DNA from 2 places in the Solibacillus sp. FSL K6-4121 genome. Region 2 is predicted to be linked to the other one. Evidence: a T-box and tRNA genes for the amino acid it is inferred to sense, from the RefSeq annotation. Region 2 holds a T-box; the other holds one or more tRNA genes.
What was found. A T-box is a leader RNA that pairs with one kind of tRNA and senses whether it is charged. The one in region 2 lies ahead of cysS (cysteine--tRNA ligase), so its partner is inferred to be a tRNA-Cys.
Positions count from the first base shown of each region.

Region 1 (3,391 bases), 490 kb from region 2:
TGACGCATGCAGCTGACGAATACTAATCGGTCGAGGACTTAACCACATTTTATTGCACAACTCAATGAAACGTTTATCCAGTTTTGAAAGAATGAATTTATTATAAAAAACACTTGCCAAATAAGGAAAGTGTGGTATAATAAATAAGGTCTTTCTGGAAAAATAGTCTAGTGATGATGGCAAAGAGGTCACACCCGTTCCCATACCGAACACGGAAGTTAAGCTCTTTAGCGCCGATGGTAGTTGGGGGCTTCCCCCTGTGAGAGTAGGACGTCGCTAGGCTGTATAGAAATATTCCGAAGTAGCTCAGTTGGTAGAGCATCCGGCTGTTAACCGGCAGGTCGCAGGTTCGAGTCCTGCCTTCGGAGCCATTAACTCTTGGAGAGTTGTCCGAGTGGCCGAAGGAGCACGATTGGAAATCGTGTATGCGGGTAACCCTGCATCAAGGGTTCAAATCCCTTACTCTCCGCCAGCCATTTATTAAAATGGCCCGTTGGTCAAGTGGTTAAGACACCGCCCTTTCACGGCGGTAACACGGGTTCGAATCCCGTACGGGTCACCATTCATTTCATCAATATCCAGCATGGAGGATTAGCTCAGCTGGGAGAGCACCTGCCTTACAAGCAGGGGGTCGGCGGTTCGAGCCCGTCATCCTCCACCATTCAAATTAAATCATATAGTATTGTCGCGGGGTGGAGCAGTGGTAGCTCGTCGGGCTCATAACCCGAAGGTCACAGGTTCAAGTCCTGTCCCCGCAACCAAATGGTCCCGTGGTGTAGCGGTTAACATGCCTGCCTGTCACGCAGGAGATCGCCGGTTCGATCCCGGTCGGGACCGCCATTTTTAAAATACTACATATAATATGGGTTTGTAGCTCAGTTGGTAGAGCATTAGATTGAAGCTCTAAGTGTCGGCGGTTCGATTCCGTCCAAACCCACCATATTTTTGCCGGTGTAGCTCAGTTGGTAGAGCAACTGACTTGTAATCAGTAGGTCGAGGGTTCGACTCCTTTCGCCGGCACCATTACCTGGAGGGGTAGCGAAGTGGCTAAACGCGGCGGACTGTAAATCCGCTCCTTAGGGTTCGGCGGTTCGAATCCGTCCCCCTCCACCATCCTTTTAATAGGGGCATAGTTTAAAGGTAGAACTACGGTCTCCAAAACCGTCAGTGTGGGTTCGATTCCTACTGCCCCTGCCAATTAATTCAAAAACTTAAAAATAACATAGTGGCGGTTGTGGCGAAGTGGTTAACGCACCTGATTGTGGTTCAGGCATTCGTGGGTTCGATTCCCATCAGTCGCCCCATTTTTATTTAGGTTTAAGAGTTAAAATTATAATATAGTGGCGGTTGTGGCGAAGTGGTTAACGCACCTGATTGTGGTTCAGGCATTCGTGGGTTCGATTCCCATCAGTCGCCCCATTATATTAAAAGCTTTGGGGTATAGCCAAGCGGTAAGGCAACGGATTTTGATTCCGTCATGCCCTGGTTCGAATCCAGGTTCCCCAGCCATTTTTTTTTTGCGGAAGTAGTTCAGTGGTAGAACACCACCTTGCCAAGGTGGGGGTCGCGAGTTCGAACCTCGTCTTCCGCTCCAATATGGCGGCATAGCCAAGTGGTAAGGCACAGGTCTGCAACACCTTTATCACCGGTTCAAATCCGGTTGCCGCCTCCATATTTAATTAATCGGTAATTCCGGTTTTTTTTTACCCTTTTTTATTTTGCCGATATGGCGGAATTGGCAGACGCGCCGGACTCAAAATCCGGTTCCTTCTGGAGTGCCGGTTCGACCCCGGCTATCGGTATCATTTTGTTCAAGTTAGAACAACTATTAAAACACCCTCAAATCCTTGAAACAGGATTTGAGGGTGTTTTCGTTCGTTATAGCTCTAAAATATTTAAGGGTTATATTAATTTATAATTTATTTAGAACTAACAATAAAAATTAGAAGAATTGGTTCTTGTGCTTACAATTATTCACTTTTACTGTATACTAGATGTAAAGTTAGCTTTACGTAAAATATACTTTACGTTAGGTAGGTAAAAATGAAAAATAATATTAAGGATTTACGTACACGGTACGGTTTATCACAGGATGGTTTAGCTGAAAATTTAAAAGTTTCTAGGCAAACCATTATTTCTTTGGAAAAGGGACGTTATAACCCTTCCATTACATTGGCATTTAAGTTAGCCCGTCAGTTTAATTGTCACATTGAGGATATATTTATTTATGAGGAGGACAATCAATAATGGTCACTGGAAACAGGTCATTCTATTTGTTTATCGGTATCTTTATGCTTTTAATAGGTATTTTGATTAATGGATCTCATATGTTTTCAGGCAAGTTTCCTGATGCATTAATGGTAGTTGCCCTTTCAATTATGGCGTTTAGTTTAGCTTATTTAGAACCTCACTTTGCAGCAAAGGATGAACGTGCTCAAAAGATTCGAGAACGTGCAACATACATTAGTTATTTTTGGGGAGTGATATTTGCCATTATATTAATGTTGATATTTAACCCATTGTCTCCTCTAAATGTTTCAGCCTTTCAAGTGTTATCACTATTCATTGCATTATATATTTCAGTCGTATTTTTAAATATGGTTTATTATGCAAAAAAGTACTAGTTTATAATGTCCTACCCTTTTTCCGGCTTGAAATTCATTCCTAACATATTAATAAATTATATGGGTACAATTAAAGGTAAATCGTATTTTTTAAAAGAAAATGTGAACTGTTTTATATAGCATATTAAAATTTTATGCTATAAAATTAACGTATTGATGTAAGGAACTTAAAATGAAATTTACTTTATTTGAATTATATAAGCATAGGGAGTAGGGAAATGAATGAATGCTGTAACAAATTTAAAATGGGTTGAAGCGACAGATTATGATGAAATGAGCAAAATTGCTGCTAGTATTTTTGTAGAGCAGTTAAAGGAAAATAGTAAAACTGTTTTTGGGATGGCAACTGGAAGTACACCTGAAGGGTTTTATAAAGAACTAGTATCAATATATAAGGAAGGGAATATTTCCTTTGCTCATGCTAAGTCCTTTAACTTGGACGAATATATTGGTATTAATCCATCAAATGAGGCAAGTTACCATTACTATATGGACCACAACTTATTTAATCATATTGATATGAAGCAGGAAAATATTTACTTACCAACAGGTAATGCAGCAAATATTGAAAAAGCAGCAATGGATTATGATGCAATGATTGAAGAAGCAGGGAATATTGATATTCAGCTTTTAGGTATTGGTGTTAATGGACATATTGGTTTTAATGAGCCAGGAACACCATTTGAATTAGGGACAAACGTTATAGAATTAGCTGAGTCTACACGTGAAGCGAATAAAATTTACTTTGACTCGATCAATGATGTACC
Region 1 covers NZ_JBBOCS010000001.1:270,757-274,147, reverse strand. The annotation lists rRNA gene MHH95_RS01540 (23S ribosomal RNA) at 1-46, shown strand, start outside; rRNA gene rrf (5S ribosomal RNA) at 167-282, shown strand; tRNA gene MHH95_RS01530 (tRNA-Asn) at 296-371, shown strand; tRNA gene MHH95_RS01525 (tRNA-Ser) at 381-472, shown strand; tRNA gene MHH95_RS01520 (tRNA-Glu) at 488-562, shown strand; tRNA gene MHH95_RS01515 (tRNA-Val) at 586-661, shown strand; tRNA gene MHH95_RS01510 (tRNA-Met) at 687-761, shown strand; tRNA gene MHH95_RS01505 (tRNA-Asp) at 765-840, shown strand; tRNA gene MHH95_RS01500 (tRNA-Phe) at 865-940, shown strand; tRNA gene MHH95_RS01495 (tRNA-Thr) at 948-1,023, shown strand; tRNA gene MHH95_RS01490 (tRNA-Tyr) at 1,030-1,113, shown strand; tRNA gene MHH95_RS01485 (tRNA-Trp) at 1,124-1,197, shown strand; tRNA gene MHH95_RS01480 (tRNA-His) at 1,229-1,304, shown strand; tRNA gene MHH95_RS01475 (tRNA-His) at 1,344-1,419, shown strand; tRNA gene MHH95_RS01470 (tRNA-Gln) at 1,435-1,509, shown strand; tRNA gene MHH95_RS01465 (tRNA-Gly) at 1,520-1,594, shown strand; tRNA gene MHH95_RS01460 (tRNA-Cys) at 1,599-1,672, shown strand; tRNA gene MHH95_RS01455 (tRNA-Leu) at 1,721-1,802, shown strand; gene MHH95_RS01450 (helix-turn-helix transcriptional regulator) at 2,044-2,247, shown strand; gene MHH95_RS01445 (hypothetical protein) at 2,247-2,624, shown strand; gene nagB (glucosamine-6-phosphate deaminase) at 2,847-3,391, shown strand, end outside.
Region 1: it has a tRNA-Cys gene. The T-box ahead of cysS (cysteine--tRNA ligase) is inferred to sense a tRNA for this amino acid. The anticodon was not compared.

Region 2 (3,391 bases):
ACGATGTTTGATTGAGATTTGGCCGAAACATATTTTGTCGCTTCTTTATGCAATGTATTTGGCTTTGCGCGACCAGATAAAATTAAATATTCCCGAATTCTTTGTTCAAGCACGGCGTCCCCCATATAGGCGAGCGCCAGTGCATTTAACTGTATGACATCATGCGGTGTTAAGTTTTGCATCTATTGTCCTCGTTTCCAGCGCGTTCCTTGACGAGTATCTTCCAGCACAATATCCATACTTAACAATTGGTCACGAATTTCATCTGACCGTGCGAAATCTCTGTTTTTACGGGCTTGGTTACGCTCTTCAATCAATGCCTCTATCTCTTCGTCCAATAAACCAGCTTCAATTTTCACTTTAATTCCCAATACTTCTCCAATTGCATCAAACATATTTAATATCGCTTGCAACACAGCTTTATCCGTATTAGTTTCTTTTAAATAAACATTGGCAATATGTGATAGTTCAAACAACGCCGAAATCGCATTTGCTGTATTGAAGTCATCATTCATTGCATTTTCAAAATCAATTTTCACTTGATTAATTTTCTCAAGCCATTGCTCGCTGTCATCCCCTAAGCTTGCCGATAATGCCAAACGGTGCTCAGCATTTGCATAAGAAGTACGAATACGATCTAATCCGTTTTTCGCAGCTTCCACTAAATCTTGTGCGAAGTTGATTGGGTGACGATAATGAACCGACAACATAAAGAAACGTAGTACTTGCGGATCGATTTGCTGACGAATATCATGCACTAATATAAAGTTACCGAGAGATTTTGACATTTTTTCATTATCAATATTAATATAGCCATTATGCATCCAATAACGTGCAAATGTTTTATCATTATGCGCCTCTGATTGCGCAATTTCATTTTCGTGATGAGGGAATGTTAAATCCTGCCCTCCTGCGTGAATATCGATTGTATCACCTAAATGCTCACGTGCCATAACAGAACATTCAATATGCCAACCCGGGCGTCCTTCTCCCCACGGAGAGTCCCATTTAATTTCCCCTACTTTGGCTGCTTTCCATAAGGCAAAATCTAGCGGGTCTTCTTTCTTTTCGCCTGCTTCAATGCGAGCGCCGACTTTTAAATCATCGATTGATTGGTGGCTTAACTTTCCATAGCCATCGAATTTACGTGTACGATAATAAACATCGCCTTGAGATTCATATGCATAACCTTTCTCAATTAGCACTTTAATAAATTCGATAATATCGTCCATATGCTCTGTTACACGTGGATGGGCATCCGCTTTTTGGCAACCTAATGCAGTAATGTCTTCAAAATATGCAGCAATGAAGCGGTCTGTTAATGCCGACGTTTCTTCTCCCAGCTCATTGGCAGCTTTAATAATTTTGTCATCAACATCGGTAAAATTCGATACGAATTTCACTTCATAGCCGGCATATTGGAAATAGCGTCGTACCGTATCATATACGATGACTGGACGTGAATTTCCAATATGAATGTAATTGTATACAGTAGGACCGCATACATACATTTTCACTTTGCCATCCTCTAATGGAATAAAGGGCTCTTTTTGTCTCGTTAACGAATTGAAGATTTGAATACTCATTTTGCCGCTCCTCTTTATAAACGTTCTTTTTTTAATTAACTGTTCACTTTTTATTTCTACAAAAAAGCGTCTCCATCACCTAGTTGAAGGTGACAGAGACGCTATACGCGCGGTTCCACTCTGGTTGAAAAAATACGAATACTTTTTCCGCTTGAAAGTCCTATAACGGGGACAAATCGATTTAACCTACTACAATTTCAGTTAAATACTCGAAGGTGCATTTCAGCTTTGCCTTAACCTAGATCACTTTCAGCCGGTGATGATCCTCTCTAATAAGGTATGCGCCGCGTACTTCTCCTTCTCAACGCGCTAACATTATATACAATTTAAACTCATTTTACATTTATTTTCTGAAAAATCAATCATTAATATTACCCTTAGATATCTATTCAGCAAACTTTCCGACACGGGCAATTGTTTTTTCCTTGCCAATTAGGGCAATGGAATTCGGTAATTCCGGTCCATGTGTTTGACCAGTCGTCACAACACGGATCGGCATGAATAGGTTTTTACCTTTTACACCTGTTTCTTTTTGCACGGCTTTAATAGCCGCTTTAATTGAGTCTGCATCAAAGGATTCTAAAGTTTCTAACTGAGTTTTAAATGCAGCCATAACAGTTGGCACTGTCTCACCTGCTAATACCTCGTTTGCTTCTTCATCATATGCAATTTCTTCTGTGAAAAATAGGCTCGATAATTCTACAATTTCTGCCCCGAAGCTCATTTGCTCATGGTAAAGTGCGATTAAATCAGAAGCCCATACATGTTGCTCTTCTGATAACTGTTCTGGTAGTAAGCCTGCTTTTTGTAAGTGTGGCAATGCTAGTGCAACAACCTCTTCACGAGACATTTTTTTAATATATTGGTTGTTCATCCATGTAAGTTTTGTTTTATCAAACATAGATGGTGATTTTGATAAACGCTTTTCATCAAAAAGCTTAACAAGTTCATCATGAGAAAAGATTTCCTCTTCTCCTTCTGGAGACCAGCCTAGTAAGGCAAAGAAGTTAAACATTGCTTCTGGTAAATAACCAAGTTCTTTATATTGCGTAACGAATTGAATAATTGATTCATCACGTTTCGATAATTTTTTACGCTCTTCATTTACGATTAATGTCATATGTCCATATTGTGGATATTCCCATCCGAAAGCATCAAAGATCATCATTTGTTTTGGCGTATTCGATAAATGTTCTTCTCCTCGGAATACATGCGAAATTTCCATAAAGTGGTCATCTAATACAACAGCATAGTTGTATGTTGGAATTCCATTTGCTTTCACAAGAACCCAGTCACCGACATCCTTTGATTCAAATGATACTTCACCGCGCACTAAGTCAACGAAGTTATATGTTACATCTGCTGGTACACGCATACGAATTGTATATGGCTCGCCTGCTGCTTCTTTTGCTGCAACTTCTTCTGATGTTAAGTGACGGCATTTCCCGCCATACATTGGAGCAGCAATACCCTTCGCTTTTTGCGCGTCACGCTCTGCTTCCAACTCTTCTGATGTACAGAAACATTTATATGCTTGACCTGATTCCAACATCTTTTCTGCATGTTCTTTATATATATCCAGTCGCTCCATTTGACGATACGGCGCATATGGACCACCAATATCCACTGACTCATCTGGTGTAATACCTAACCAACGCAAGTTATCAAGTTGAGAAGCTTCTCCACCTTCTACATTACGCTCGATATCTGTATCTTCAATACGTACTACAAAAGTTCCGTTATGGTGTTTTGCATATAAATAGTTAAATAAAGCTGTACGTGCGCCACCGATATGTAAAAATCCT
Region 2 covers NZ_JBBOCS010000001.1:759,592-762,982, forward strand. The annotation lists gene MHH95_RS03920 (Mini-ribonuclease 3) at 1-182, opposite strand, end outside; gene cysS (cysteine--tRNA ligase) at 183-1,586, opposite strand; T-box leader at 1,678-1,900, opposite strand; gene gltX (glutamate--tRNA ligase) at 1,972-3,391, opposite strand, start outside.